3 regions of the Streptomyces sp. NPDC048288 genome follow, and region 2 is predicted to be linked to each of the others. Evidence: riboswitches for the same ligand, from Rfam matches in the RefSeq annotation. Region 2 holds a riboswitch; each other region holds the start of a gene.

Region 1 (9,712 bases), on a different contig from region 2:
ACCCCGGTACCAGGCCCCGCCCCGGCCTCTCCGCCTTCGGCCTGGGCCCGGCCCGGCTGATGGCCGTCGCGGCCCTGAACACGGCCCTCGCCTGCGTCCTGGGCTCCCTGCTGGCCCTCCTGGTCTTCCTCCACCTCCGGGGCGACCTCACCGGCATGCCCTTCGACGGCGCCGCGAAGGACTTCCTGGCAGCGGACAGGTCCCTGCCCCTCCCGGCGGCCCTGACCCTCCTGGCCGTCCCCCCGGTGCTCGCCTCCGCCGCCGTGGCCCTGACCCTCCGCCCCCGGGACCTCCCCCACCCGGGCCCCCGCGCGTACGGCCGCTTCGGCGCGTACGGCACGGGAACCCCCGAGGAGACCTTCGGCGCCTACGGCCGCTTCGGCGCCCGCCTCTTCAAACGCCCGCCCCGCCCCGCCGACGCCGACACAGCCGCCGCCGACGACGACGCCCAGGCCTCCCCGCAGGACGCCCCCTCCTCCGCCCCGCAGGACGTCCGGGCGGCCGCGGAGGACCAGGCAGTACCCGCCCTACCCGCCCCTCCCGTACCCACCCAGCCCCCCACCGGCCTCCCCTGGGGCATCGCCGTCCTCGCCGCCGGGCTCGCCGTCGAGTCCTACGCCGGCACCACCGGGGCCACCCCCCGGACCACCCTCCCCGGCGGCCTCGTCGTGGGCCCCGCCGGCGGCCTGGCCGGCTGGTCGCTCACCGCTCTCGGCCTGGTCCTCGCCGCCCCCGGTCTCACCCACCTCTGCGGCCGGCTCCTGCAGGCCGCCCGCCCCGGCGCCCGCCGCCTGCTCGCCGGCCGCGTCCTGATGGCGGAGGCCACGAGGATCGGCCGCCCCCTCGGTGTCGTCTGCGCGGTCGCCTCCGCGGCCTTCGCGGCCGGCACGCTCTACGGCTACGACGGCGCCGCCCCCGCCTACGGCCCGCTCACCGCCCTCGGCGGCCTGGTGGTCGCCGGCTGCACGGTGGCCACCCTCCTCACCGCGGCCGTGGAGGCCCGCCAGTCCCGCGCCGGCACCACCGAGGCCCTGCTCCGGCTGGGCGCCCCGGCCACCGTGCTGCGCGGTGCGGCCGCCCTGCGCGCCGGCGCCCTGCTGGCCCTCTTCGGCCCCCTCACCCTGCTGATCGCCGACCTCGCCGCACTGCCGCTCGCCCCCTGAAAGGCCGTACGAAGAAATCCGGCGACCGCCGATGACTTTCGCGGCACCCTCCGGTCCAACCCCCCGAACAGCACGTCACACCCGAGGGAGAGGCCCCCATGTACCAGCAGATGATCTTCGTGAACCTGGCCACCGACGACGTCGCCGCGTCGCGGAAGTTCTTCACGGAGCTGGGCTACACGATCAACCCGCAGTTCAGCAACGACGACTGCTCCTGTGTCGTGATCAGCGACACGATCGTCGCGATGCTGCTCGGCAGGCAGCGCTACGCCGACTTCACCAAGAAGGAGATCGCCGACTCCCGCAAGACCAGCGAGGTGCTGATCTGCCTGAGCGCGGAGAGCCGCGAGAAGGTCGACGAGCTGGTGGAGAAGGCGGTCGCGGCCGGCGGCACCGCCAACGACGACGTCCAGGACCACGGTTTCATGTACGGCCGCTCCTTCGACGACCTCGACGGCCACTCCTGGGAGGTCATGTGGATGGACCCGGCGGCCGTGCAGGGCTGACACCTAGAGTGGGCGGGTGCATCCGACACCCGCCCAGCCCGACCCCGCCCGGCCGCGGCCCACGCGGCCCCACCGCGCCGCCCACGACCGCGAGATCGAGTCGCTCGCCGAGTTCGACGAGGTCGTGGCCGGGCCCGGCACGCTCGCCCAGTACCGCGTCCAGGCCGTCGATCTGACGGACCGTACGGACGCCCTGCTCACCACCGACACCACCGGGGCCGTCTTCCTCGGCTGCCCGATGTCCCCCGAGGCCGCCGCCCGGGTCGGCGCGTCCGGCGCCCTGGTGTTCCCGCCGGTGCCGAACCTCCCCTTCGATCCGTACCGCGCCTTCGCGTACACGCCCGGCGAGTTGTTCGAGTCGCTCGCCGAGGGCTACGAGGCGACGCCGGACGCCCGTTCGTACGCCTGGTTCCAGCGGACCAGGTCGGACGGCGACATATTCGCCTCGATGCTCCGCTCGATCCACGACGACGCCGTCTCCGACGCGCTCGACGAACTCCTCGCCGGCGCCCGGGTGGTGGGCGTGATGGGCGGGCACGCCATGGCACGCGGCACGGACGCGTACGCCGGTGCCGCCCGGCTCGGCCGCGAACTCGCGCGCGCCGGGTACACGGTGGCGACCGGCGGCGGCCCGGGCGCGATGGAGGCGGCGAACCTCGGCGCGTACGCGGCCCCCTTCGACGACGGGATGCTGGAGGAGGCGCTCCGGCTCCTCGCCAAGACCCCGTCGTTCCGGCCGTCGATCACCGACTGGGCCCGCGCCGCCTTCGAGGTCCGCGAGCGCTGGCCGGACGGCGGCCCTTCGGTGGGCATCCCCACCTGGTTCTACGGCCATGAGCCGCCGAACGCCTTCGCCGCGCACATCGCCAAGTACTTCGCCAACGCCACCCGCGAGGACGGCCTGCTGGCCCGCTCCAACGCCGGTGTGGTGTTCCTGCCGGGCGCGGCCGGGACCGTACAGGAGATCTTCGACAACGCGACGCCCAACTACTACGAGTCGCGGGGCGAACCGACCCCGATGGTGCTCGTGGACGAGGCGCACTGGAGGGAGAAGCTGCCGGCCTGGCAGTTGCTGACCTCGCTCGCCGGGGAGCGCGCGATGGCGTCCCGTATCGCCCTGGTTGACCGGATCGAGCAAGCTTCACACGCGGTGAAACGTCTCAGCACTTAATAAGCAGGCAAAGTCAACGCCTGTGGACCGCATATGCATTGACACTACTTACGGAGCGCTTATAGACCTGTGAGCCTCTTGGGAATGCTGATGCCTCACCTCACCGTTGCGTCAACTTCCCCTCAGCCCCCCGCAGTTATGCACTCAGTAAGGACAAACGTGTCCATATCCCGCCGCAGTGCACGTAGTTCCGTGCGCATCCTGGGTGTCGCCGCCGCGTCGGCCGCGCTGACGCTGGGCGTCTCCGGCTCCGCCCTCGCGTGCAACATCTCCGACTTCTCCGCCGAGGCCACCTGCGACGGCGCCAACGGCTCCATCGTCGTCACCGACACGGACGCCTCCGGTACGTCGGCCACCATCACCGTCTTCCTCGAGAACAACGGGGCCGACGCCAAGCAGGTCGGCGAGGCCCAGACCGTCAAGGGCTCCAAGGCCGGCACGAAGGTCACCTTCTCCGAGGACTGGAAGCCGAACGCGGAGTACCGGGTCCACGTGGTCGTCGACACCGAGAAGTTCCAGATCGACAAGGACATCACGCCCAACCTGACGACCCCCTCCACCGCCTGCGCCACGGAGGAGAGCGCCAGCCCGTCCCCGTCGGACTCGGCCACGCCGTCGCCGTCGGCGTCGGAGTCCACCCCGGCCGAGTCGGACTCCCCGGCCCCGTCGGAGTCGGAGAGCAGCACCGCCCCGGCCGGCACGTCGAGCAACGCCCCGTCCCCGGCGGTCGGCGAGTCGAACCTGGCCGAGACCGGTGCCAACTCCAACACCGGCCTGATCGCCGGTATCGCCGCCGCGCTGGTCGCGGTCGGCGGCGGCGCCGTCTGGTTCGGCATGCGCCGTCGCGGTGCCCACAGCGGCAGCTGACGTACTTCCCCGAGCAACACCGTAACGCCAGCACCGCCGGCACCACCCAGCACACCGTCGAGGCCCGTCCCCGTATCCCCGGGGGGCGGGCCTCGGCCGTTCCCGGGGGCCTCGGTGCGATACGGCGGTCTCCGTCAGTCCAGTACGACGGTCTCCGCCGCGTCGAACTCCACGCCCACCGCGTCCCCCGCCTCCGGGGCCTCCCGCAGCGCGCAGGCCGCCTCCAGCCGGGGGCCGCCGTCCCGGGGCTGGAGGTGGACGGTGACATGGGTGCCCTGGAAGGTGCGGGCGGCCACCGTGCAGGGCAGCCCCGCGTCGGCCGCCACCAGCCGTACGCCGGCGGGCCGGACCAGCAGCGTGTGCGCCCCCTCGGGCGCGGTCCCGGGCACCGGCAGCTTCCCCCACGGCGTCACCGCGACCGCCCCCTCGACAGTCGCCGGAACCACGTTGCCGAAGCCGAGGAAGCGGGCCACGAACGCGTCGGCGGGCCGCTGCCACACCTCCAGGGGCGTGCCGGACTGGGCGATCCGGCCGTCCCGCATCACCACCACCCGGTCGGCCAGCGCGAACGCCTCGCCCTGGTCGTGGGTGACGGCGAGCACGGTCGTACCCAACCGCCCGAACAGCTCCCGGAGTTCGACCACCAGCCGCTCCCGCAGCGAGCGGTCGAGCTGGCCGAGGGGTTCGTCGAGCATCAGCAGCCGGGGCCGGGGCGCCAGCGCGCGGGCCAGCGCCACCCGCTGCTGCTCGCCGCCGGAGAGCCCGGCGACGGCCCGCCGGTCCGCGCCCGGAAGACCCACCAGCTCCAGCAACTCGCCCACCCGCTCGGCCTGTTCCGCGCGGCCGGCGCCCCGCATCCGGAGCCCGAACGCCACGTTCCCGCCCACGTCCCGCTGCGGAAACAGCTGATGGTCCTGGAACATCAGCCCGACCTGCCGCCGGTGCGCCGGCACCCGCGTCTGGTCCCGGCCATCGAGCAACACCCGCCCAAAGTCCAGCGGTTGCAGCCCGGCCACCGCTCTGAGCAGCGTCGACTTGCCGCTCCCGCTCGGGCCGAGCACACACACCACCTCGTGCTCCGCGACCGCGAGGCCGACGGCGTCGAGCACGGCCCGCCCGCCGAACCGCACGGTGGCCCGCTCCAGTTCGAGAAGGGTCATCAGAACTCCCCCGTCCGGTCGGTCCGCAGCCGTTCGAGCACCAGCAGCGCCACCGCGCACACCACCATCAGAATCGTGGAAAGGGCCATCGCCTGGCCGTAGTTGAGATCACCGGGGCGGGACAGCAGCCGGGCCACCGCGACCGGCAGCGTCGGGTTGTCGGGGCGCGCGATGAACACGGTCGCCCCGAACTCCCCCAGCGACACCGCGAAGGCGAAGCCCGCCGCGATCAGCAGCGCCCGCCGCACCAGCGGCAGATCGACCTCCCGCCACACCCGCCACGGCGAGGCCCCGAGCACCGCCGCCGCCTCCCGCAGCCGCTCGTCCACGGCCCGCAGCACGGGCAGCATGGTCCGTACGACGAAGGGCACGCCGACCAGCGCCTGCGCGAGCGGGACGAGGATCCAGGACTGGCGCAGGTCCAGCGGCGGCCTGTCGAGCGCGATCAGGAACCCGAAGCCGACGGTCACCGCGGACACCCCGAGCGGCAGCATCAGCAGCGTGTCGAAACCCCGTACGAGTCTCCCCGCGTCCCGGCGGGCCAGCGCGGCGGCGGCGAGACCGCCGATCAGCACGGCGACGGCGGTGGCGACGGCCGCGTACTGCAGCGAGTTGACGACCGACTCGATCGGCGCGACCAGGAAGGTGCCGCCGTCGGCGTCGCCGAGCGCCCGGTAGTACCCGAACCCGCCGTCGAGCGACCGCCGTACCAGCACGGCCAGCGGCAGCACGAGGAGGACGGCGACGGTGGCGAGGACCCCGCCGAGCAGCGCCCACTGCCCGGTCCCGCGCGGCCGGCGCGCGGTGGCCTCCGGGGCGACCAGGCGCAGCGCGCTCTCCCGCCGCCGCACCGTCCACGCGTGCACGGCGAGGATCGCGCCGACCGCGACGAACTGCACGAGGGTGAGGACGGCGGCCGTGGAGAGGTCGAAGATCTCCGAGGTCTGCCGGTAGATCTCCACTTCGAGGGTGGAGAAGGTGGGGCCGCCGAGGATCTGCACCACGCCGAAGGAGGTGAAGGTGAACAGGAAGACCATCAGCGCGGCGGCGGCCACGGCGGGCGCGAGCGCGGGCAGGGTGACCTTCCGCCAGGCGCCAAGCGGGGAGGCGCCGAGCATCCGCGCGGCCTCCTCCTGCCGGGGGTCCAGCTGGGCCCAGAGCCCGCCCACGGTCCGTACGACCACGGCGTAGTTGAAGAAGACATGCGCCAGCAGGATGGCCCAGACGGTGGTGTCCAGTCGTACGCCCCACAGCTCGTCGAGCAGTCCGCCGCGCCCGACGAGCGCCAGGAAGGCGGTCCCGACCACCACCGTCGGCAGCACGAAGGGGACCGTCACCACGGCCCGCAGCACCTGCTTGCCCGGGAAGTCGAGGCGGGCGAAGACGTAGGCGGCGGGCAGCGCGACCAGCAGGGTGAGCGCGGTGGAGGCGAGCGCCTGCCAGGTGGTGAACCAGAGCACGTGCCGGATGTCGGACTGGCCGAGGACATCGGCGATCCGCCCGAACCGCCAGACCCCGTCGGCCTTCAGGCCGCGGGTGACGATCGCCGCGACCGGCCAGGCGAAGAAGACACCGAAGAACGCGACGGGCACGAGCATCAGCCCGAGCCGCGCCGCGCTCCCGCGCCCGGCCGCTACTTCAGTACGAGAGACGTCCACGTCTTGACCCACTGGTCACGGTTGGCGGCGATCTTCTCGGGCGCCATGGTCTCGGGGTCCTGGGCGGCGGGACCGTACTTCGTGAACTCGGCGGGCACGCTCGCGCCCTTCACCACCGGGTACACGAACATGTTCAGCGGCATGTCCTCCTGGAACTCCTTGGAGACCAGGAAGTCGATGAGCGCCTTGCCGCCCTTGCTGTTCCCGGCGTTGCTCAGCAGCCCCGCGAACTCGATCTGCCGGAAGCAGGTGCCGGTCGCGACACCGGTGGGCGCGGTGCTGGGCTTCGGGTCGCCGTAGATCACCTCGGCGGGCGGGGAGGAGGCGTACGACACCACGAGCGGCCGGTCGCCCTTGGCCTTCTTGCCGCCCGCGGAGCCGGAGAACTCCTCGTTGTAGGCCTGCTCCCAGCCGTCGACGACCTTGACGCCGTTGGCCTTGAGCTTCTTCCAGTAGCCCTGCCAGCCGCTGTCCCCGTACTGAGCCGCGCTCCCGAGCAGGAAGCCCAGCCCCGGCGAGGAGGTGGCCGCGTTCTCGGTGACGAGGAGGTTCTTGTACTGCGGCTTGACGAGATCCGCGTACGAGGTGGGCGGGGTCAGCTTGTGCGCGCTGAAGTACGCCTTGTCGTAGTTGACGCAGATGTCGCCGTAGTCGATGGGCGTGACCCGGTGCTTGCCGGCGTCGAGCTGGTACTCCGTGCCGACCTGGGCGAGCCCCTTCGCCGCGTACGGCTGGAAGAGGCCGTTGTCGAGGGCGCGGGAGAGCAGGGTGTTGTCGACGCCGAAGAAGACGTCGCCCTGCGGGTTGTCCTTGGTCAGGATCGCCTTGTTGACGGCCTGCCCGGCATCGCCGTCCTTGAGGACCTTCACCTGGTAGCCGGACTGCTTCTCGAAGTCCCGGAGCACGTTCTTGGAGACGGCCCACGAGTCGTGGCTGACGAGGGTGACGGTCTTGGAGTCGGCCGCCGAACCCGACGACGAACACGCGGACAGCGTGACGAGACCGAGCCCTATGGCCGCGGCCACGAAGGCCTTGGTGTGCGTGGTGTGCACTGGTGTTTTCCTCCTGGGGTGGACCAGGAAGAGACGCGGCCCTGCCCGCGGTGTGCGGGCAGGGCGCAACAGCTTGAGTGATGACCGAACTTCCTACCCAGAATGACCTGGGCGAGGTTCAGAGGGTCTGCGGCCCGATTGCCGCACTCTCAGCGCTGTGGCGCTCCCCTGTCGGAATATGAAGATGTGGTGGCCAGATCCTACCGCTCGGTGGCCGCGAGCTGACCGCAGGCGCCGTCGATCTCCTGGCCACGGGTGTCCCGTACGGTGACGGGCACCCCGTGGGCGGCGATCGCCTCGACGAACGCCTTCTCGTCCTCGGGCCGCGAGGCGGTCCACTTGGAGCCCGGCGTCGGGTTCAGCGGGATCAGGTTGACGTGCACGGGCTTGCCGCGGAGCAGCCGGCCGAGCCGGTCACCGCGCCACGCCTGGTCGTTGATGTCCCGGATGAGGGCGTACTCGATGCTGAGCCGACGGCCGCTCTTCTCGACGTACTCGAACCCGGCGTCGAGCACCTCGCGCACCTTCCACCGCGTGTTCACGGGGACGAGGGTGTCGCGCAGTTCGTCGTCGGGCGCGTGCAGGGAGATCGCCAGCCGGCACTTGAAGCCCTCGTCGGCGAACCGGTTGATGGCCGGGACCAGTCCGACGGTCGAGACGGTGATGCCCCGCTGCGAGAGCCCGAGACCGTCCGGGGCGGGATCGGTGAGCGCCCGGATGGCGCCGACCACCCGCTTGTAGTTGGCGAGCGGCTCGCCCATCCCCATGAAGACGATGTTCGAGAGCCGCGCGGGCCCGCCGGGCACGTCCCCGTCCCGCAGCGCCCGCATCCCGTCCACGATCTGGTGGACGATCTCCGCGGTGGACAGGTTCCGGTCCAGGCCCGCCTGCCCCGTCGCGCAGAACGGGCAGTTCATCCCGCACCCCGCCTGCGAGCTGATGCACATCGTCACCCGGTCCGGGTAGCGCATCAGCACCGACTCCACGAGCGTGCCGTCGAACAGCCGCCACAGCGTCTTGCGGGTGGTGCCCTCGTCCGTCGACAGATGCCGTACGACGGTCATCAGCTCGGGGAACAGCGCCTCGCGCAGCTTCTCCCGGGAGCCGGCCGGGATGTCCGTCCACTGCTCGGGGTCGTGCGCGTACCGCGCGAAGTAGTGCTGCGAGAGCTGCTTGGCACGGAACGGCTTCTCCCCCGTCTCGGCCACCGCGTCCTTGCGCTCGGCGGGCGAGAGATCGGCGAGATGCCGCGGCGGCTTCTTGGCTCCGCGCGGGGCGACGAAAGTGAGTTCTCCGGGCTTGGGCATGGTGGTACCAGTGTCGCAGATCCACTTGGGTGACCTGTGACCGAAGGTTTCGCCCGGTGGGGCCCGGTGCGGGCGGGGCTCAGGCGCGGGCCGTCGTGATGAGGGCAAAGAGGGCGCCGGCGGGGTCGAGGAACATGGCGAAGCGGCCGATGCCCGGTGCCTCGGTGACCGGGATGAGGACGACGGCTCCGGCCTCGACGGCCCTGGCGGAGGTGGCGTCGCAGTCGGTCACCTCGAAGTACGGGTGCCACTCCGGCGTCGAACCGGCGTCGAGGTTGGCCTGGGGCAACTGCATCAGTCCGCCCAGGGCCGCCTGCGGGCCGGCGCCGGCCGGGGTGAGGACGGTGTAGGTCAGTCCGGGGCCCATCGGCACATCGCGCGTCTGCCAGGAGAAGAGCGAGGTGTAGAAGGCCTTCGCCGTGCTCGCGTCGGTGGTGTAGAGCTCCGCCCGGGACAGGCTGCCGGGGTCGCCGACCAGGTCCAGGCCCTGGGTGTCGCCGGGCTGCCAGACCGCGAAGTCCGCGCCGGTGGGGTCGGTGAAGGCGGCGGTCCGTCCGAAGGTGAAGACGTCCCCCGGGGCGACCCGGACCCGGCCGCCGCCCTGTTCCACGGCCTTGGCGGTGGCGTCGGCGTCCGGGGTGTGGAAGTACAGCGTCCAGGACGGGCTCGCGCCCTCCTCGGTGAGCGGGCCCAGGCCCGCGACCGTCCGGCCGTCCTGGAGGAAGAAGCCGTAGCCGCCCGCCTCCGGTCCCGCCGACCGGTGCTCCCAGCCGAGGACGGCGGCGTAGAAGGCGGCGCTCGCCCCGGTGTCGGGGCTGCCCAGGTCGA
Region 2 (9,712 bases):
AGCCCGCGCCAGCCCATCGTCGGATTGGCCTCGTGCAGCTCCCAGACGGCCGAGGTCTGGGTCACCGTCACATCGTCCAGGACACCCAGCGAACCGATGATGACACCGGCCAGCAGCAGACCGCTCATGTCGATCGACGGATACAGACCGTGGATCAGACCGGTGTTGTCGTCGGTGTTGCCGGTGAGCGCGGCCCAGTCGATGAACTCCGAGCCGAGCAGGCCGATCAGGCACAGTGAGACCAGCGTGCCGAGCACCGCCACCGAGGTCCGGGCCGACAGCCCGTGGCAGATGTACAGGGCGATCAGCATGATGGCGCTCGACCCGACCACCGCCATCAGCAGCGGATTCGAGCCCTGCAGGATCCCCGGCAGGATGAACATGGTCAGCACCAGGAAGCTGACCGCCAGCGCGACCAGCGCCATCACACCACGCAGCCGGCCCACCACCACGACGGCGAGCGCGAAGATCCCGGCGAGCAGCGCCATCGGGAACTTCCGGTTGACGTCGGTGACCGAGTACTGCAGGTCCTTGGGTGCGGAAGGCTCGTAGGCGGCCACGACCTGCTCACCCTCGTGCAACTGCCGGGACTGGTCGGGCTGCACGATCTCGGTGAAGGTACGGCCCTTGTCCTTGCCGGTGTCGACCCGGACCGTGGCCTTCTTGCAGGTGCTGTCGTCCTCCTGCTTCGAGGAACCGCCGTCGGCGGTGGCGGTGTCGCCGGTCGAGCCGCCCCCGGAGGCGTTGACCGACTTACAGCTGACCGAGACGACCTTGGTGACCGTCGCCTGCTGCGTCTGGCGGTCGAAGCCGACGCCGGTGCGCTCGTGCGGTGGGGCGCCGCCGGGCCACAGCACCACCAGGCCGACCACGACCGCGGCGGTGAAGGGGATCAGGATCGCCGCGATGACCTTGCGCAGATGCTTGGAGACAGGTGCGGCGGGTCCGTGGCTGTGGCTGTGCGAGTGGCCGTGCCCGCCGCCGGCTCCGGAGCCGCCCTGGGCGGGGCCCTCTCCGGGCGGGTGTGCGTGGGCATGGTCGTGGCCGGGCTGTGGGCCCTGTCCGGGAGCGTGGCCCTGGTCGTACGGCCGGCCCTGCCCGTGGCTGTGTCCGTCACCGGCACCATGGCCCCCGTGGCCGGCACCGCCGTCCTGCGGGGCGCCGGTGCCGCGCCTCGGCTCGGGGGGCGGATGAGGGTGCTGCTGCGTCGAGGTCACCGCCCGATCATCGCAAGAACGGCAGGGGCCCCCTGTTCACCGCGCCCGAATTGACGCTAGCGTGGAGGCACCTTTGCACACGCGGGAGCTCGGAGCACCGGGCTGAGAGGGCGCTGACCTCCGTATTCGCGATGTTTCACGTGGAACGAGTGATGTTTCACAGGGAACGCCGCCCGACGGAAGCCGCTGCGTCGACCGCCGAACCTGTTACCGGGTAATGCCGGCGTAGGGAGTAGGTCTCATGACCGACAAGGACGTACGCACGCCTGCCTTCAGTCAGGACGAACAGCCCATTTCGGGCGAATCATCCCTGGAGGCCGGGAAGTCCATCGGCTGGCACAAGGGGTATGTCGAGGGTTCGCGCCCCGACCTCCGGGTGCCGGTCCGTCAGGTGCATCTCACCAACGGGCAGTCGGTGACGCTCTACGACACCTCGGGCCCGTACACCGATCCGTTCGTCGAGACCGACGTCCGCAGGGGTCTGCCGCCGCTGCGGGAGAACTGGATCATCACGCGTGGCGACACCGCCGAGTACGCGGGCCGGCCCGTCCGTCCCGAGGACGACGGGATCAAGCACACCTCGCCGCGCGGCGGTCTGCGCAACCTGGACGCGGTCTTCCCGGGCCGCCCGCGCCAGCCCCGCCGCGGCCGGGACGGCGAGGCGGTCACCCAGCTCGCGTACGCCCGCCGGGGCGAGATCACCCCGGAGATGGAGTACGTCGCCATCCGCGAGAACGTTTCTCCCGAGGTGGTCCGCGAGGAGATCGCGGCGGGCCGGGCCGTGCTGCCGGCCAACGTCAACCACCCGGAGATCGAGCCGATGATCATCGGCAAGCGGTTCCTGGTGAAGGTCAACGCCAACATCGGCAACTCGGCGGTGACCTCCTCGATCGAGGAGGAGGTCGAGAAGATGACCTGGGCGACCCGGTGGGGCGCCGACACGGTCATGGACCTCTCCACCGGCCGCAACATCCACACCACCCGCGAGTGGGTGCTGCGCAACTCCCCCGTCCCGATCGGCACGGTGCCGCTCTACCAGGCCCTGGAGAAGGTCGACGGCAGGGCCGAGGAGCTGACCTGGGAGATCTACAAGGACACGGTCATCGAGCAGGCCGAGCAGGGCGTGGACTACATGACCGTCCACGCGGGCGTGCGGCTGCCGTTCGTTCCGCTGACCGCCAACCGCAAGACCGGCATCGTCTCGCGCGGCGGCTCGATCATGGCGGCCTGGTGCCTGGCGCACCACAAGGAATCGTTCCTGTACGAGAACTTCGAGGAACTCTGCGAGATCCTCGCCGCCTACGACGTCACCTACTCGCTGGGTGACGGCTTGCGCCCCGGCTCCATCGCCGACGCCAACGACGAGGCGCAGTTCGCGGAGTTGCGCACGCTCGGGGAACTCAACCGGATCGCCAGGCGTTTCCATGTACAGACGATGATCGAGGGCCCGGGCCACGTCCCGATGCACAAGATCAAGGAGAACATCGACCTTCAGCAGGAGATCTGCGATGAAGCTCCATTCTATACGCTCGGCCCGCTGACCACGGACATCGCGCCGGCGTACGACCACATCACCTCCGGTATCGGCGCCGCGATGATCGCCTGGTGGGGCACGGCGATGCTCTGCTACGTCACGCCCAAGGAGCACCTGGGCCTGCCCAACCGGGACGACGTCAAGACCGGCGTCATCACCTACAAGATCGCCGCCCACGCGGCCGACCTCGCCAAGGGCCACCCGGGCGCCCAGGAGTGGGACGACGCGCTGTCCGACGCCCGCTTCGAGTTCCGGTGGGAGGACCAGTTCAACCTCGCCCTGGACCCGGACACCGCCCGTGAGTTCCATGACGAGACCCTCCCGGCGGAGCCGGCCAAGACGGCCCACTTCTGCTCGATGTGCGGGCCGAAGTTCTGCTCGATGAAGATCAGCCAGAGCATCAACGAGCGCTTCGGCGGTGCGGCGGCCGAGGGAGCGTCGCCCGAGGAGATCGCGGAGGGGATGCTCCAGAAGTCCAAGGAGTTCGCGGCGAGCGGCAACCGGGTCTATCTGCCACTGGCGGACTGAGCCGCTCCCCTGGTGCCGTTCCGGGCCGTCCAGCACCCTGGACCGGTATCCGGGCCCCTGGGGCCCGCGAGGCATCTCTCACGGCACCACGGAGGAGTACGACGGGCGCGCGCCCGTCAGTTCCCCGGTGCCGCCTCGTGGACCGGGTGTCCGGCCTGCGCCCCCGGGCCGGGGGCGCAAGCCGGGTCATTCCGGCTGGTGTTCCGGGCCTCCGAAGTCCGGGCTGGTGTAGTCCGGGCTGGTGAAACTCGGCCGGGGGGCGGCGCCGGCGCCGTCGTCGGTGCTGAAGCCGGGACGGCCGTAGCCGAGGCGTGGCATCCGGCCCGCCGGACCGGACGGGGCCGTACGGCGCAGTCCGGCCGTGCCGGGTTCGGTGGCCAGCGCCTCCCGGAGGAAGGGCAGGATGCCGCGCTCCAGCAGGGCGTCCCGCCAGGCCTCCCGGGCCTTGGCCACCTCCCCGCCTGGTTCGCCGTAGGGTCCTGCCTCCAGCGAGGGGCTGTTGCGCAGTGCGGTGAGCAGCAGACCCGCGCCGGCCATGAGGATGGCGGCCGCGGTCACGACGCCGAACACCCAGCCCGCGGTGAGCATGGTCTGGGCGAACGCCGGGGCCGGGTCCAGCATCTTCAGGACGTAGCCGACGAGCAGGAAGATCGCGGCGGCGGTGCCGGCGAGCACGGGTGCCAGGACCAGGGCGAGGGCGAAGCCTCCGGCGCCGGTGGTCTCGGCGGCCTCGCCGAGGGTGGTGGCGAGCCCCACCGCACCGCCCGCGCCCGGCTCCGTGGAGCCGGTCTCGTGGACGGTGGCCGGGGTGGACCGCGCAGGGTTGCGCAGTTCCTCGCGGACCTTCACGTAGTGCTGGTACTCGGTCGCCGCGGCCGCCGTGATCAGTGCGGTGGCGTTGAGCGCCATGGTGCGCAGCTGTTCGGTGTTCAAACGCTGGCCTATACCGGCCAGTTCGGGACGGTAAGGGGCGGAGCGCAGCGCCTCATCGAGGATCCGCTCGTATTCCTGGCGGTCCTCGCTGTGCAGGTGCTGCGGAACGCTGTTCATGTGCATCCCCCGATGCTCCGTAGGGCTGGGGGCTCGCACGCCGGCGAGCCGTCGGGCAGAAACGGAGGGGAGCCTGCTACGGATAAACCGATGGTAGAGCCGTTACGGCACGCGGTGACAGGGGGTTGCCGGAAATTGGGGGTGGCCCGCGTGTGAAGCCGGAGGGATAGAACAGCGCATCGAACGCTCAGGCGTCCAGTGGAAGTTGCCTCACCAGCAGCTTTCCGGCCATGGTCACTCCGCCGTCCATGGCGATGGCCAGACCGTCGGCGTAGACGTGCGGTCCTTCCACAACGGGGCCGGTGCCCTCTTCGCCCTCCTCGGAGCCGACTTCCCCCAGGAGATAGGGAATCGGGCTGTGTCCGTGAACGATCCGGGTGCCGCCGTACGTATCGAGAAGGGAACGGACGGCGTCTGCACCCCCTTCGTCTCGGAAGGAGAAGCGCTTGGTGAACTTGCGGAAGAGATCCCAGACCTCGTCCGCGTCATTACGGGTGATGGTCTCGCGGACGGTGTCGTTGACCGCCTCGATCGAGTCGCCGTAGTCGAGGTAGGCGGTGGTGTCGGAGTGCACCAGCAGGTAGCCGTCGACCTCCTCGACCGCGTCCAGGCGGGCCATCCACTGGAGGTGGTGGTCCTGGAGCCGGTCCATGTCGGTCTTCTGGCCGCCGTTGAGCAGCCAGGCCGCCTGGAAGGTGGCGGTGCCCGCGCCGGAGTTGACGGGGGTGTCGCCGAACCGCTTGGCGCCGAGCAGCAGCAGCTCGTGGTTGCCCATCAGGGCCTTGCAGTAGCCGCCGGCCGCGGCCGCCTCGGCGGACAGCCGCATCACCAGGTCGATGACGCCGATGCCGTCCGGACCCCGGTCGGTGAAGTCGCCGAGGAACCAGAGCCGGGCGGTGCCCGCGCACCAGTTGCCGTCGGCGTCGATCAGGCCCTGCTCCCGCAGCGCGGCGAGCAGCTCGTCGAAGTAGCCGTGCACATCGCCGACGACGTACAGCGGCCCGGGACCGGCGGCGAGCTGCGCTGCCGGTGCGGTGGCCGGATCGACCGGCAGCTGGATCGTGTCGCCGCGGTTGATGACGGGCAGGTCGCGCTGGGTCGGCGTGTATCCGTCCGGGTACTCGTCGGACCCCTCGGGGTACGCCTCGTCGAGCGGCGGGGCGACGTCGCCGGGGTGGCTGCCGTGGGCGTACGGACCGGTCTCGTTGACGTACGCCGGCACCCGGAAGTCGCGCAACGTCGCCGTCCGCTCCGTCTCGGGTCCCTGACCGGCCCCCTGAGTCATCAGACCCCTCCACCATCGCGCCGCATCTGCACCGCTTCGGACTGCCTGGTCGCAGCGGCCCGCGGTGTCGTGGGCCCATCATAGGAATGCGCGTAGCTCCGTGTGATGACCCAGGGGTGGTGAATCGGGGCAGGAGTCCAGTTCAGCGCGGCTTTCGCCCCGGTTGGGCAGGGGTTCGGACCTCTGCCGTTCACCTGCCGGTCGCCGTCCGACGGGACCGGGCAGGTCGGCCGCCCGCCTTCCGGTTGCGTCCGGCGGGTGGGCCGGACGCCTCTCCGGGTGGCCGTGCTACTCCTCCTCCGGTGCCCGCGGCGGGCTGACCGTGGTGCGTGGTGCCCGTCGCTGGGAAGAGGTACGCACGATCAGTTCGGTCGGTATCACCTGCTCGACCGGCTGGTCCGACTCGACCCCCTCGATCGCGTCGATGAGCAGCTGCACCACCGCCGTGCCGATCCGGCGCGGCTTGAGCGAGAGCGTGGTGATGGGCGGCTCGGTGTTGGCGTACACGGTCGACTCGCTGCAGCACACCAGCAGCAGGTCGTCGGGGACCCGCAGCCCGTAGCGGCGGGCGGCGGCGAGCAGATCGGTGCCGTTGGGGTCGAACAGGCCGTAGACGGCGTCCGGGCGGTCCGGGCGGGCCAGCAGCCGGTCGGCCGCGACGGCGCCCGCGCACGGGTCGTGCGCCGGGTAGGCCTCGTAGACCGGGTCCTGGCCGACGCGTTCGCACCAGCGCAGGTAGGCGGTGGTCGACAGATGGGTGTAGGTGTCCGTCGTGGTGCCCGTGAGCAGGCCGATCCGGCGGGCGCCGGCGGCGGCCAGATGGTCGAGGATGCCGAGGACGGCGGCCTCGTGGTCGTTGTCCACCCAGGCCGTGACCGGCAGCGCGCCCGCCGGGCGGCCGTCGGAGACCACCGGGAGGCCCTGCCGGACCAGCTCGCTGACCACCGGGTCCTGGTCGGAGGGGTCGATGACGACCGTGCCGTCCAGGGCGACGTTCGACCACACGTCGTGGCGCGAGGTCGCGGGCAGGATCACCAGGGCGTAGCCGCGGGCGAGTGCCGCCGAGGTCGCGGCCCGCGCCATCTCGGCGAAGTACGCGAACTCGGTGAAGGTGAAAGGTTCATCCCCGTACGTCGTCACGGTCAGGCCGATCAGGCCCGATTTGCCGGTACGGAGGGTTCGGGCGGCGGCCGAGGGGCGGTACCCGAGCCGGTCGGCCACCTCGCGGACATGGCGCCGGGTGGCATCCGGGAGCCGGCCCTTGCCGTTCAGGGCGTCGGACACGGTCGTGATGGAGACTCCGGCGGCGGCGGCCACGTCTCTGATGCCCGCCCGGCCCGGCCGGCTGCCTCGCCGAGAGGTTTCCGCGCGGCTCACCTGGTGCTTCCCTGCTGCTGTCATGGCGAGCCGATAGTAGGGCTCATGCGGTGGGGTAGTGCGGACGCATATGCACGCGTTGACAGGCACGTTTCTGCAAGGTCAAACATGGTCAACTGCCTTAGAAAGAAAGTCAGTTGAACGATCCAATAGGGAGACGTGACTTGTCGGCACGCATGGGCCTGCCAAGTGCTCGATGTTTCGAAGAGGTCTCAACTCACCTTCACGGGTGATGCGCGCCACGGCGCGAGCCACCGGCGCATAGATATATGTAGGGCGCGCCCCCAATAAATGCGCCTTCGTACGGTGATGCCCGTGATGCCCGTGGGGCGGATGAGGTTCGCCGGTCCCGGCTGTCCGCTTGCTCCGCCGCTGTACGCACGGGCGCCGAATCCTCATAAGGTGAGCAGTATTGGATGTCGGCGGCGCGGACGGTCCGCCGGTGGTCGCGAGGAGGACTGCGGTGAGCGAGACGAGCCCCAAGCTGCGCGCCGAGCTGGAGGGTATCCCCACCTACAAGCCGGGCAAGCCGGCCGCGGCCGACGGTCCGGTCGCGTACAAGCTCTCCTCCAACGAGAACCCGTATCCCCCGCTGCCCGGCGTGATGGAGTCGGTCACCGCGGCCGCCTCCGCCTTCAACCGCTACCCGGACATGGCCTGCACCGGCCTGATGGACGAGCTGGCGGACCGTTTCGGCGTCCCGCTCGGCCACCTGGCGACCGGTACCGGCTCGGTCGGTGTGGCCCAGCAGCTGATCCAGGCCACCAGCGGCCCGGGCGACGAGGTGATGTACGCCTGGCGGTCCTTCGAGGCGTACCCGATCATCACGCAGATCAGCGGCGCCCGCTCGGTCCGGGTGCCGCTCACGCCGGGCGAGGTGCACGACCTGGACGCGATGGCGGACGCGATCACCGACCGCACCCGCCTGATCTTCGTCTGCAACCCCAACAACCCGACCGGTACGGTCGTGAAGCGGGCCGAGCTGGAGCGGTTCCTGGACCGGGTGCCGAGTGATGTGCTGGTCGTCCTCGACGAGGCCTACCGGGAGTTCATCCGCGACCCCGAGGTGCCGGACGGCATCGAGATCTACCGTCGGCGGCCGAACGTCTGCGTCCTGCGGACCTTCTCCAAGGCCTACGGCCTCGCCGGGCTGCGGGTCGGCTTCGCGGTCGCCCACGAGCCGGTGGCGGCGGCGCTGCGCAAGACGGCGGTGCCGTTCGGCGTGAGCCAGATCGCCCAGGAGGCGGCGATCGCCTCGCTGCGGGCCGAGGACGAGCTGCTCGGCCGGGTGGGCTCGCTGGTGTGCGAGCGGCAGCGCGTGGTCGAGGCGCTGCGCGCCCAGGGCTGGACGGTGCCCGAGACCCAGGCCAACTTCGTGTGGCTGCGGCTGGGGGAGCGTACGGCGGCCTTCGCGGGAGCCTGCGAGGAGCACGGCGTGGTCGTCCGGCCGTTCCCGGGCGAGGGCGTGCGGGTCACGGTCGGCGAGACCGAGGCGAACGACATCTTCGTGAAGGTGGCGGAGGCGTTCCGCAAGGAGCTCTAGCCCCCGACAGGTCCCCGCGTACGGGGTCGCACGGCCGGTGTTCCAGGGCCGGGCGGCCCCGTACGTCTGTGTCGGCAGGGTGCCGAACGGCTCAAGTCGGACCCCCCTTCCACCTCCGATAATCAGTGCGTCATAATGGCTTGTGAATGTGAATGCATTCACAAGCGCGTCCCCTTTGCCCGTGATGTACGTGACAAAAGGGGCAGAGTGCCGCTGTAGTACGGCGACGTAAGGAGACTGACGACGTGTACCTGGCTCTGGCGCCGGAGACACTGGCGCGCTGGCAGTTCGGCATCACCACCGTCTACCACTTCCTGTTCGTCCCGCTGACGATCTCGCTGGCCGCCCTCACGGCCGGTCTGCAGACCGCCTGGGTGCGCACGGAGAAGGAGAAGTACCTCAGGGCGACGAAGTTCTGGGGCAAGCTCTTCCTGATCAACATCGCGATGGGGGTGGTCACCGGCATCGTGCAGGAGTTCCAGTTCGGCATGAACTGGTCGGACTACTCGCGGTTCGTCGGCGACATCTTCGGTGCTCCGCTCGCCTTCGAGGCGCTGATCGCGTTCTTCTTCGAGTCCACCTTCATCGGGCTGTGGATCTTCGGCTGGGACAAGCTGCCCAAGAGGATCCATCTGGCCTGCATCTGGATGGTCTCCATCGGCACGATCCTGTCCGCGTACTTCATCCTCGCGGCCAACTCGTGGATGCAGCACCCCGTCGGCTACAAGATCGACAAGGTGAGGGGGCGCGCCGAGCTCACCGACTTCTGGGCGGTCCTCACCCAGAACACCGCGCTGGCCCAGGCCTTCCACACGCTCTCCGCGTCCTTCCTGACCGGTGGCGCGTTCATGGTCGGCATCGCCGCCTTCCACCTCTTCCGCAAGAAGCACATCACCGTGATGAAGACCTCGCTGCGGCTCGGTCTGGTCACCCTGGTCATCGGCGGCCTGCTCACCTCGATCAGCGGTGACACCCTCGGCAAGGTCATGTTCAAGCAGCAGCCGATGAAGATGGCCGCCGCCGAGGCCCTGTGGGACGGCCAGAACTCGGCGCCGTTCTCGGTCTTCGCCTACGGCGACGTGAGCAAGGGCCACAACACCGTCGAGCTGTCGGTCCCCGGCATACTGTCGTTCCTCGCCGACGACGACTTCGGTTCGTACGTCCCCGGCATCAACGAC
Region 3 (9,712 bases), on a different contig from region 2:
CCGGACTGCGGCCCAGCCAGCGCGAGCTCGCCGACCACACCGGCCTGGAACCGCTCTACGTCTCCAAGCTCGCCCGCGCCCTGGAGACCGCCGGACTCGTCGCCCGCACCCGCGACCCGGACGACCCGCGCGCCATCCGGCTGACGCTCACCGACCAGGGGCGCGACATCACCCGCCGGGCGATCGGGGTGGTCCAGGGCCTGCTGGACCAGCTGCTGGCGCCCCTCGGGGGACAGCGCGGCCCTCGCGCCCGCGAGTTCACCCGCGAACTCGCCATCCTGCTCGACGCACCTCTTGACCCGTACACCGAGACCGAGATCGAGATCGAGACCGAGAACGAGAAGGAGCAGTCATGACCACTGCCACCGCCACCGCCACCGCCACCGCACCCGCTACCACCACCGCACCCGCCGTCAACGCCCGGATCATCGGCCTGGCCCACCACGCCCCGCGCGCCCTCCTGGAGCGCGTGCTCGACCGCCACGGCGTCACCTTCCACCAGAACGTGACGCTCCGGCTCGTCGCGATCGCCGCCGAGCCCGTCGGCCGCGACGAACTCGTCGGCGAGGTCAGCGGCGCGCTGAAGACCGACGACTCGTTCGTGCACGGCGTGATCGAGGAACTGCTGACCGCGAAGCTGCTGGAGGCCGACCCGGCCGACCCGTCCCGGCTGCGCCCCACCGGCACCGGACGGGACCTGTACGAGCGCGTCGCCGCCGAGAGCGGCGCGATAGCCGCCCGCCTGTACGCCGGCATCCCGGCGGCGGACCTCGCGGTCGCGGGCCGCGTACTGACCCTGATCACGGACCGCGCGAACACCGAGCTGACCAGCGCCTGAGGCCGCCGACGGCGCTCGACCCCCACGGGAGGGGGCCACCTCTTCGGCGAACCGTCCCGGGCGGTGCGTGGGTGGGAGAGGAAGGCGGGAGCGGACCGGCGGTCAGAAGGCGGGGCGCTCGGGATCCAGCACGGCCAGGCCCTCCGCAGGAGACGACGCCTCCGCGAGGTACCGCCGCGGAATCCGCCCCGCCAGCCGGGCCAACCGCCCCGCCTCCACCCCGGCCCGCATGGCGTGAGCCATCCGCTCGGGATCCTGCGCCCGCGTCACCGCCGACGCCAGCATCACCCCCGCACACCCCAGCTCCATCGCCAGCGCCACGTCCGACGCCGTACCGGCCCCCGCGTCCAGGATCACCGGCACGCGCGCGTGCTCGACGATCAGCTGGAAGTTGTGCGGGTTGCGGATCCCGAGCCCCGACCCGATCGGCGACCCCAGCGGCATCACCGCCGCGCACCCGACGTCCTCCAGCTTCCTGGCCAGCACGGGGTCGTCGTTGGTGTATGGCAGCACTGTGAACCCGTCGTCGACCAGCGTTTCCGCCGCGTCCAGCAGCTCGACCGGATCCGGCAGCAGGGTGCGCTCGTCGGCGATGACCTCCAGCTTGACCAGCGAGGTCCCCAGCGCCTCCCGCGCCAGCCGGGCCGTCAGCACCGCCTCACCCGCCGTGAAACAGCCGGCGGTGTTCGGCAGCACCCGGATCCCCAGCCGTTCGAGGACCGACAGCACGGAACCCCGTACCCCCGGGTCCACCCGCCGCATCGCGACCGTGGTCAGCTCGGTCCCGGACGCGACCAGCGCCCGCTCCAGCACCTCCAGGCTCGGTGCGCCCCCGGTCCCCATGATCAGACGGGAGGAGAACGTCGTACCCCCGAGCACGAACGGATCGTCTGCCATGGCTCAGCCTCCCTGCACGGCGGTGAGGACTTCCACGCGGTCGCCCTCGGCGAGCGCCGTGCCCGGCCACTCGCCGCGCGGTACGACGGTCTCGTTGACCGCCGCGGCCACCCCGGAGGGCGCGGGCGTGAGGGACCGTACGAGCGTGTCGAGCGCGGTGCCCGGGGCGATCTCCCGGCGCTCGCCGTTGACGGAGATGGTGACGGAGAGGTTCATGCGGTCTGCTCCACGAGTACGGTGCCGAATCGCCTCGGCGTGAACGGACGGGCCTCCTCGGGCAGCTCCCCGCCGGCCAGCAGCTCCGCCATCACGTCCCCCGTGACCGGCGTGAGCAGCACCCCGTTGCGGTAGTGCCCGGTGGCCAGCAGCAGGCCGTCGAGGCGGGTCGGCCCGAGCAGCGGCGCGTTGTCGGGGGAGCCGGGGCGCAGCCCGGCCCGGGTCTCGGTGAGCGGCAGCTCGGTGATCCCGGGGACCAGTTCGTGCGCGTCGCGCAGCAGCTCGTACACGCCGCCCGCGGTGACCGTCGTGTCCCAGCCCAGCTCCTCGCTGGTCGCGCCGACCACCAGCTCGCCGTTCTCCCGCGGCACCAGGTAGACCTGGCTGCCGCGCACCACGGCCCGTACGGTCCGGCTGAGGAACGGCGCGTACCGCTTCGGCACGGTCAGCCGCAGCACCTGCCCCTTCACCGGCCGCACCGGCGGCAGCACGTCGTCGGGCACGCCCGCGAGCCGGCCGCTCAGGCTCCCGCCGGCGAGCACCAGCTGCCGCGCGCCGCAGGTGTCACCCGCGCGGGTGAGGACGCCGGTGGCGCGCTCCCGTACCACCTCCAGGCGCTCCGCCCAGTCCCGGTGGAACACCACCCCGGCCCGCTCGCACGCGGCCACCAGGGCGGCCGCCAGCCGGCGCGGGTCGATCTGGTGGTCGCCGTCGACCCGCAGCCCGCCGCGCACACCCGGCGCGAGCATCGGCTCCAGGCGCCGGCACTCCCGTCCCGACAGCCACTCCGACTCCAGGCCCGACTGCCGCTGGAGGGTGTGCAGCTCCCGCAGATGGGCCCGGTCGTCGGCGTCCAGGGCGACCGCGAGGGTGCCGCAGCGCCGGTAGCCGAGGTCCTGGCCGGTGAGCTCGGTCAGTTCGGCGGCGAAGTCGGGATAGCGGCGGGCGGAGGCCAGGTTGAGCCCCAGCAGGGTCTGCTCGCCGTAGTGCAGTTCGGTGACCGCGGCCAGCATCCCGGCCGCCACCTGCGCGGCCCCGCCGCCGGGATCGGGATCGACCACGGCGGTGGCGAGCCCGCGCTGGGCCGCCCGCCAGGCCGTGACCAGGCCGATGACTCCGCCCCCGATGACGAGGACGTCGGACGTATGTGAGGACATGGGCGTCCAGCCCCTCCCTTCGCCGGCATGACCCGGATCAGGTTCGTACGGTCGGAGGCCGCCAGCCTCCCTCTCAGCCCGGTGCGTCCGGGCTCCCGCGTGTGCTTCCCCGCCACCCTAGCCCGCGGGGCTCCGCCCCGGTAAGACGGCCTGGGCCGGTGCCGCGGAAGGTCTTGTGCAAAGTTCTGTGCAGGGTCCTGTGCAAGGGCCTGTGCAAGTCCTTGTGCAAGAGGTCACCCAGCACGCCCCCTGACTGACTCTCTGTCAGTTGTCTATCGTTCGTGTCTATGGTGATCAGGTGAGCGAGCAGACGCAGCAGCAGGGCACGTCACAGGCGCGACGCGTGGTCGTCGTGGGCGCGGGCATGGCCGGGGTACAGACCGCCGTGGCCCTGCGCGAACAGGGGTTCACCGGCCCCGTCACCCTGATCGGCGCCGAACCGCACCAGCCGTACGACCGGCCGCCGCTCTCCAAGGCCGTGCTGCTCGGCAAGGCCGAGAACTCCGCCTTCGAGGTCGACTTCGAGGCCCTCGACATCGAGCTGGCGCTCGGCCGCGAGGCGCTGGGCGTGCGCCCCGCCGACCGCGAGCTGGACACCGAGACCGGACCGGTGCCGTACGACGTGCTGGTCCTCGCCACCGGAGCCGAGCCGATCACGCTGCCCGGCACCGAGGGCGTGCCCGGCGTCCATTTGCTGCGCACCCTCGACGACGCCGAACGGCTGCGGCCCGTGCTCGTCCGGCAGCACGACGTCGTGGTCGTCGGCGCGGGCTGGATCGGCGCCGAGTTCGCCACCGCGGCCCGCGAGGCCGGCTGCGCGGTCACCGTCGTGGAGGCCGCCGACCGTCCGCTCGCCGGGGCGCTGCCCGCCGAGGTGGCCGTGCCGATGGCCGCCTGGTACGCCGACAGCGGCGCCGACCTGCGCACCCACGCGCGCGTGGCACGCGTCGAGCCCGGCGCGGTGGTGCTCGACGACGGCTCACAGGTGCCCGCGGGCGCCGTCGTGGTCGGCATCGGCGCCCGCCCCGCCACCGCCTGGCTGACCGGCTCCGGCATCGAGCTGGGCCCCCACGGCGAGGTGCTCGCCGACGACCGGCTGCGCACCAGCGTCCCGGACGTCTACGCGGTCGGCGACTGCGCCTCCTTCCCGTCCGGCCGCTACGGCGAGCGCCTGCTCATCCACCACTGGGACAACGCCCTCCAGGGCCCGCGCACCGTCGCCGCCAACATCCTCGGCGAGACCGACGCCGTCTACGACCCCGTGCCGTACTTCTGGTCGGAGCAGTTCGGCCGCTTCGTCCAGTACGCCGGCCACCACGCGGCGGACGACCGCATGGTGTGGCGCGGCGACCCGTCCGGCCCGTCCTGGAGCGTCTGCTGGCTGCGCGAGGACCGCCTGGTAGCCCTCCTGGCGGTCGGTCGCCCGCGTGATCTGGCACAGGGACGACGACTGATCCAGGCGGGGCAGGAAATGGACGCGGATGCCCTCGCGGATCCGGCCCGCCCCTTGAAGAACGCGACTGCGGCGCCCCGATAGGGGCGCGGGGCTGTGGCATATGCGGCTCCGCCGCGTGGGCGCGACCAGCCCCCACCCCGCCGCACCCGAACACCCACCCATCGCGCCCGAACCACCACAACGCCTACCCTTGACCTCGTGACCGAGATTGACGCAAACATCGATGCTCTCGTCCCCGCATGGCTCAACCTCCCCGACATCGCAGAGATGCTCGACGTCGAGGTGACGCGTGTGCGGCAGCTGGTCAAGGAGGGCCAGCTCATTGCCGTACGGCGTGGCGAGAACCGCGCGCTGCACGTCCCCGCCGCCTTCATCGACGGCGACAAGGTCGTCAAGGGCCTGTCCGGGACCCTGACGCTCCTGCGGGACGACGGCTTCAGTGACGAAGAGATGCTGGAATGGCTCTTCACCCCCGACGAGACCCTGCCCGGCACCCCCGCGCAGGCGCTGAGTGAGAATCGCGGTACGGAGGTGAAGCGCCGCGCCCAGGCGCTCGCCGTCTGAGGCAGCCAGTACCGACTCAACGGGGGACCAAGACGATGACCGACACCGCCCGCGCCCAGCTGGCCGACGCCCGTCTCTACCTCTGCACGGGCGCCCGAAAGGAGCAGGGCGACCTCGCCGAGTTCCTGGACGCGGTCCTGGCGGGCGGTGTCGACATCGTGCAGCTGCGCGACAAGGGCATGGAGGCGGGCGAGGAGCTGGAGCACCTCGCCGTGTTCGCCGACGCCTGCGCCCGGCACGGCAAGCTGCTCGCGGTCAACGACCGCGCGGACGTGGCCCACGCGGCCGGCGCCGACGTGCTCCACCTCGGCCAGGGCGACCTGCCGGTACCCGCCGCCCGCGCGATCCTCGGCCCGGACGTCCTGATCGGCCGCTCCACGCACGCCGAGTCCGAGGCCGCCGCGGCCGCCGTCCAGGACGGGGTGGACTACTTCTGCACCGGCCCCTGCTGGCCCACCCCCACCAAGCCCGGCCGCCACGCCCCCGGCCTCGACCTGGTGCGGTACACCGCCGCCCTGGGCACCGACCGCCCCTGGTTCGCCATCGGCGGCATCGACCTGGGCAACCTCGACCAGGTCCTGGAGGCGGGCGCCCGCCGGGCGGTCGTCGTCCGCGCGCTCACCGACGCCGACGACCCGGGCGCGGCGGCGGCCGAGTTCGCGAAGCGGCTGCGGTCGGCGTAACGCACCGTCCGTACCGTCCGTACCGGCTGTCCGGAAACATGTCCAGTATCCGGACAGGAGGCCGACAAACCAGGCAAATTTCCCGAGCGCGGTTGGGCCGCCGTCCGCCCCTGGCTAACCTGCGGAGTATGGCCCTAGGAACCGCATCCACCAGGACTGACCGCGCACGCACCGTGCGTGACATGCTCGCCTCCGGCAAGACCACGTACTCCTTCGAGTTCTCGGCGCCGAAGACCCCCAAGGGCGAGCGGAACCTGTGGAGCGCGCTCCGGCGGGTCGAGGCGGTCGCCCCCGACTTCGTCTCCGTGACCTACGGCGCCGGCGGTTCCACCCGCGCGGGCACGGTCAAGGAGACCGAGCAGATCGTCGCCGACACCACGCTCACCCCGGTCGCCCACCTCACCGCGGTCGACCACTCGCTGGCCGAACTGCGCAACATCATCGGCCAGTACGCGGACGCCGGGATCCGCAACATGCTCGCGGTGCGCGGCGACCCGCCCGGCGACCCGATGGGCGACTGGGTGGCGCATCCGCAGGGCCTGACCTACGCGGCCGAACTCGTCCGGCTGATCAAGGAGTCGGGCGACTTCTGCGTGGGCGTCGCCGCCTTCCCGGAGATGCACCCGCGCTCCGCCGACTGGGACGCCGACGTACGGCACTTCGTCGACAAGTGCCGCGCGGGCGCCGACTACGCCATCACGCAGATGTTCTTCCAGCCCGAGTCGTACCTTCGCCTTCGTGACTCGGTCGCGGCGGCCGGCTGTGAGACGCCGGTGATTCCGGAAATTCTTCCGGTCACCAGTGTGAAGATGCTGGAACGGTTGCCCAAACTCAGCAACGCGGTCTTCCCGGACGTCCTGAAAGAGCGGATCCTCACAGCGAAAGACGATCCGGCGGCGGTACGCTCCATTGGCATCGAATTCGCCACGGAGTTCTGCGCGCGGCTGCTGGCCGAGGGAGTGCCCGGACTGCACTTCATCACGCTCAACAACTCCACGGCGACGCTGGAAATCTACGAAAACCTGGGCCTGCACCATCCCCCGCGGGCCTAGACCGGCCGCACCGGAGTACGACACACTGCGTAGCGGTCACTGGGAGAGGGGCGTACATGGGCTGGACGGTCCTCTACGTAGCGTTCGGCATCGTCGCGCTGTGGTTGCTCGGCGAGGTACTGCTGCAGTACAAGGCGCGGCTGCGCTGGCGGCTGCTCGCCTTCGTCGGCTTCCTCGGGGTCGTCTTCGGTGTCCTGATCCCGTCCGTCATCGTCATCGGCGTGGGCGCGATCGCCTTCGCGGTCGGCCAGACCTACGTCACGCTGTCCTTCCGCCGCGGCTTCGAGGCCGGCTGGGCGGTCAAGCGTCCGGGCACGGAGGGTGACGAAGGCGGCTTGATCAAGCGCCGTCGCGGCGAGCCCGGCGAGGACCCGGGCCTGGAGGCCACCGACCCGGACGCGGCCGACGCCGCCTACGCCGGCCAGCAGGCCGTCTACTCCACGGGCAGCACCCCCGTCTACGGCGGCGACGACGACTACGACCGCGACGACGTCTTCACCCCGAACGCCGCCCGGCCCGGCGAGCAGCCCACCGCCGCCGAGTCCACGACGGTGTACGAGCCGCAGCCGATGCCCGACGACACCGGCTCCTACGGCGTCTACCGCGACGGCTACGCGGCCACCGGCGACCAGCAGGCCGCCTACGCCGCCGCCGGCCAGGACCCGTCGTACGCCACCCAGGGCACCGACCAGAACTACGCCTACGACTACTCCGGCTACGGCCAGCAGCAGTACGGCTACGACGCGAACGGCCAGCAGCAGTACGCCAACTACTCCGACCCGTACATCGGCAACCAGACCTACGGCTCCACCGGGTACGACCAGTCGTACGGCACCCAGCAGTACGACCAGCAGGGCTACGCCCAGGGGCAGTACGGCACCGGCGGCTACGAGACCCCGGCCGACGGCGTCTGGGTCCCGCAGCAGCGCGCCGACGAGACCTACGGCGGCGAACTCCCGCAGGAGCAGCCGTACCCCTACCAGGGCGACGGGCAGCAGCAGGGCCAGGGTCAGGGCCACCAGGGCAACGGGTACGACGAGCAGTACCGTTTCTGAAGCTTCCGCGAAGCCTTCACGCCTGGCCGCCTGGCCCGCCGGCTCACTGCGAGCCGCGGAACTCCGGCCCCTCCACGATCAGTCCGGCCACCAGCGCCCCCGACATGCCCGCGTGCGGCAGTCCGCCGCCCGGGTGGGACCAGCCTCCGGCGGCGAACAGGCCCGGCAGGCCGGTGATGCTGGACGGGTACAGCAGGTCTCCTGCCCCCGCCGCGAGCGCCGGCGGCGGTACCGCGCCGCCTGCCGCGCCGGTCTCCTCCGCGATGTCCGCGGGAGTGCGCACCTGCTGCCAGCGGATCCGGTCTCGCAGTCCGGGGACGGCCCGCTCGGCGGCGGTGATCATCTGCTCGGTCCGGACGGGATCGTCGGCGGTTCCGGCGGGCACCGTCGAGACCAGTGCGACGGCTTCGTGGTCGTTGTCGGGGACCAGGGCCGGGTCGTCGGGCCGCAGGACGGTGACGGTCCCCGGCGCCGCCGGGCCGGAGCCGAACAGGGCGTCCAGCTCCGCGGACCGGTCCGGGGCGTGCACCACGGTCCGGTGCGCGGTCCCCTCCGGCTGCCCGCCGCGCAGCGCCAGCAGCACCGTCAGCCGGCTCGGCAGCCCCCGCCGGGGCGTCGGCCCGCCCTCCACCGCGGGACGGCCCAGCGCGTCCGGCGCCACGCCCGCCACCACGAAGTCCGCGTCGGCCACCGCACCGCCGGCCAGCTCCACGCCCGCCGCCCGGCCGTCCTTCTCCACGACCCCGGTGACCTCGGCGCCGAACACGAACGCGACCCGCCGCTTCACACACCGCTCGTACACCGCGCGCGCCAACTCCCGCATGCCACCGCGCACATACCAGGTGCCGAAGGCATGCTCCAGATACGGCAGCACGGCGGCGCTCGCCGGTGCGGTGCGCGGGTCGAGACCGTAGGCGAGCGCGTGGCTCTCCAGGAGCGCGGCGAGGCGCTCGTCGCGCAGCTCCCAGGCGCCGACCTCGGCGAGCGTGCCCGCCCGGCGGGTGCGCAGCAGCTTCTTGTGCGGGACGGACGGGTACGGCTCGCGCTCGGCCAGCACCTGCCAGTTCGGCCACAGCGGCTCCTCCAGGAGGGGCCGCCGGGTGCGGTCCCAGGCCTCGCGGGCCCGCACCAGGAAGTCGCCCCAGCGCTGCCCGGCGCCCGGCCCGAGGGCCTCGTCCAGGGCGGTGACGACGCCCGCGCGGGACGCGTTCGGCAGCGACAGAGCCGTGCCGTCCGCGAAGACATGCCGGGCCGACGGGTCGACCTGGACCAGCTCGACGCAGTCCTCCAGCGGCTCCTTGCCGGTCTTGACGAACAGGTCGCGGTACACGGCGGGCAGCGGCAGCAGCCCCGGGCCGGTGTCGAAGGCGAACCCGTCGCGCTCGAAGCGGCGCACCGCACCGCCGTACGTCTCCGTACGCTCGTACACCGTCACCCGGTGGCCCGCGACGGCCAGCCGGGCGGCCGCCGCCATGGCGCCCAGCCCGGCGCCGATCACCGCAATCCGTCCCATGCCCGCGACTTTATCGACCGCCACCGACAGTCCCGTCCGGCGGGCCGTCAGCCCGGGGGCCGCCCCGGGTGCGCCGCCAGCCGCCGTTCCTCCCGGCGCTGGGCGCGGCGGCGCCAGAACCGCCGGATCCGGGAGACCAGGAACACCAGCACGACCAGTCCGCCGGCCAGCAGCACCGCCGCGATGATCGCCGCCGCCAGCGGATGGAACATGGCGAACGACACGATCCCGGCGACCCCGAGATCCTCCGCGAAGCTCAGCACGATGTTGCTGAACGGCTC

Evidence for each region. Region 2 has a riboswitch for thiamine pyrophosphate ahead of thiC (phosphomethylpyrimidine synthase ThiC). Riboswitches for the same ligand answer to the same signal wherever they lie in the genome.
Region 1: another riboswitch for thiamine pyrophosphate. It lies ahead of ACGFZS_RS30645 (thiamine ABC transporter substrate binding subunit); the one in region 2 lies ahead of thiC (phosphomethylpyrimidine synthase ThiC).
Region 3: another riboswitch for thiamine pyrophosphate. It lies ahead of thiO (glycine oxidase ThiO); the one in region 2 lies ahead of thiC (phosphomethylpyrimidine synthase ThiC).

The regions. Positions count from the first base shown of each region.
Region 1 covers NZ_JBICZD010000009.1:118,624-128,335, forward strand. Annotated here, with positions in the region: gene ACGFZS_RS30615 (hypothetical protein) at 1-1,163, shown strand, start outside; gene ACGFZS_RS30620 (VOC family protein) at 1,262-1,669, shown strand; gene ACGFZS_RS30625 (LOG family protein) at 1,686-2,840, shown strand; gene ACGFZS_RS30630 (LAETG motif-containing sortase-dependent surface protein) at 3,033-3,707, shown strand; gene ACGFZS_RS30635 (ABC transporter ATP-binding protein) at 3,842-4,867, opposite strand; gene ACGFZS_RS30640 (ABC transporter permease) at 4,867-6,465, opposite strand; gene ACGFZS_RS30645 (thiamine ABC transporter substrate binding subunit) at 6,501-7,577, opposite strand; TPP riboswitch at 7,650-7,757, opposite strand; gene rlmN (23S rRNA (adenine(2503)-C(2))-methyltransferase RlmN) at 7,778-8,884, opposite strand; gene ACGFZS_RS30655 (VOC family protein) at 8,964-9,712, opposite strand, start outside.
Region 2 covers NZ_JBICZD010000002.1:849,592-859,303, forward strand. Annotated here, with positions in the region: gene ACGFZS_RS10260 (YibE/F family protein) at 1-1,217, opposite strand, end outside; TPP riboswitch at 1,289-1,466, shown strand; gene thiC (phosphomethylpyrimidine synthase ThiC) at 1,459-3,279, shown strand; gene ACGFZS_RS10270 (hypothetical protein) at 3,466-4,335, opposite strand; gene ACGFZS_RS10275 (metallophosphoesterase) at 4,517-5,614, opposite strand; gene ACGFZS_RS10280 (LacI family DNA-binding transcriptional regulator) at 5,903-7,015, opposite strand; gene hisC (histidinol-phosphate transaminase) at 7,455-8,534, shown strand; gene ACGFZS_RS10290 (cytochrome ubiquinol oxidase subunit I) at 8,780-9,712, shown strand, end outside.
Region 3 covers NZ_JBICZD010000001.1:950,163-959,874, forward strand. Annotated here, with positions in the region: gene ACGFZS_RS04200 (MarR family winged helix-turn-helix transcriptional regulator) at 1-356, shown strand, start outside; gene ACGFZS_RS04205 (MarR family transcriptional regulator) at 353-838, shown strand; gene ACGFZS_RS04210 (thiazole synthase) at 941-1,735, opposite strand; gene thiS (sulfur carrier protein ThiS) at 1,739-1,951, opposite strand; gene thiO (glycine oxidase ThiO) at 1,948-3,108, opposite strand; TPP riboswitch at 3,106-3,217, opposite strand; gene ACGFZS_RS04225 (NAD(P)/FAD-dependent oxidoreductase) at 3,407-4,645, shown strand; gene ACGFZS_RS04230 (Rv2175c family DNA-binding protein) at 4,763-5,128, shown strand; gene thiE (thiamine phosphate synthase) at 5,164-5,811, shown strand; gene metF (methylenetetrahydrofolate reductase [NAD(P)H]) at 5,940-6,863, shown strand; gene ACGFZS_RS04245 (hypothetical protein) at 6,920-7,918, shown strand; gene ACGFZS_RS04250 (phytoene desaturase family protein) at 7,962-9,431, opposite strand; gene ACGFZS_RS04255 (DUF4126 domain-containing protein) at 9,479-9,712, opposite strand, start outside.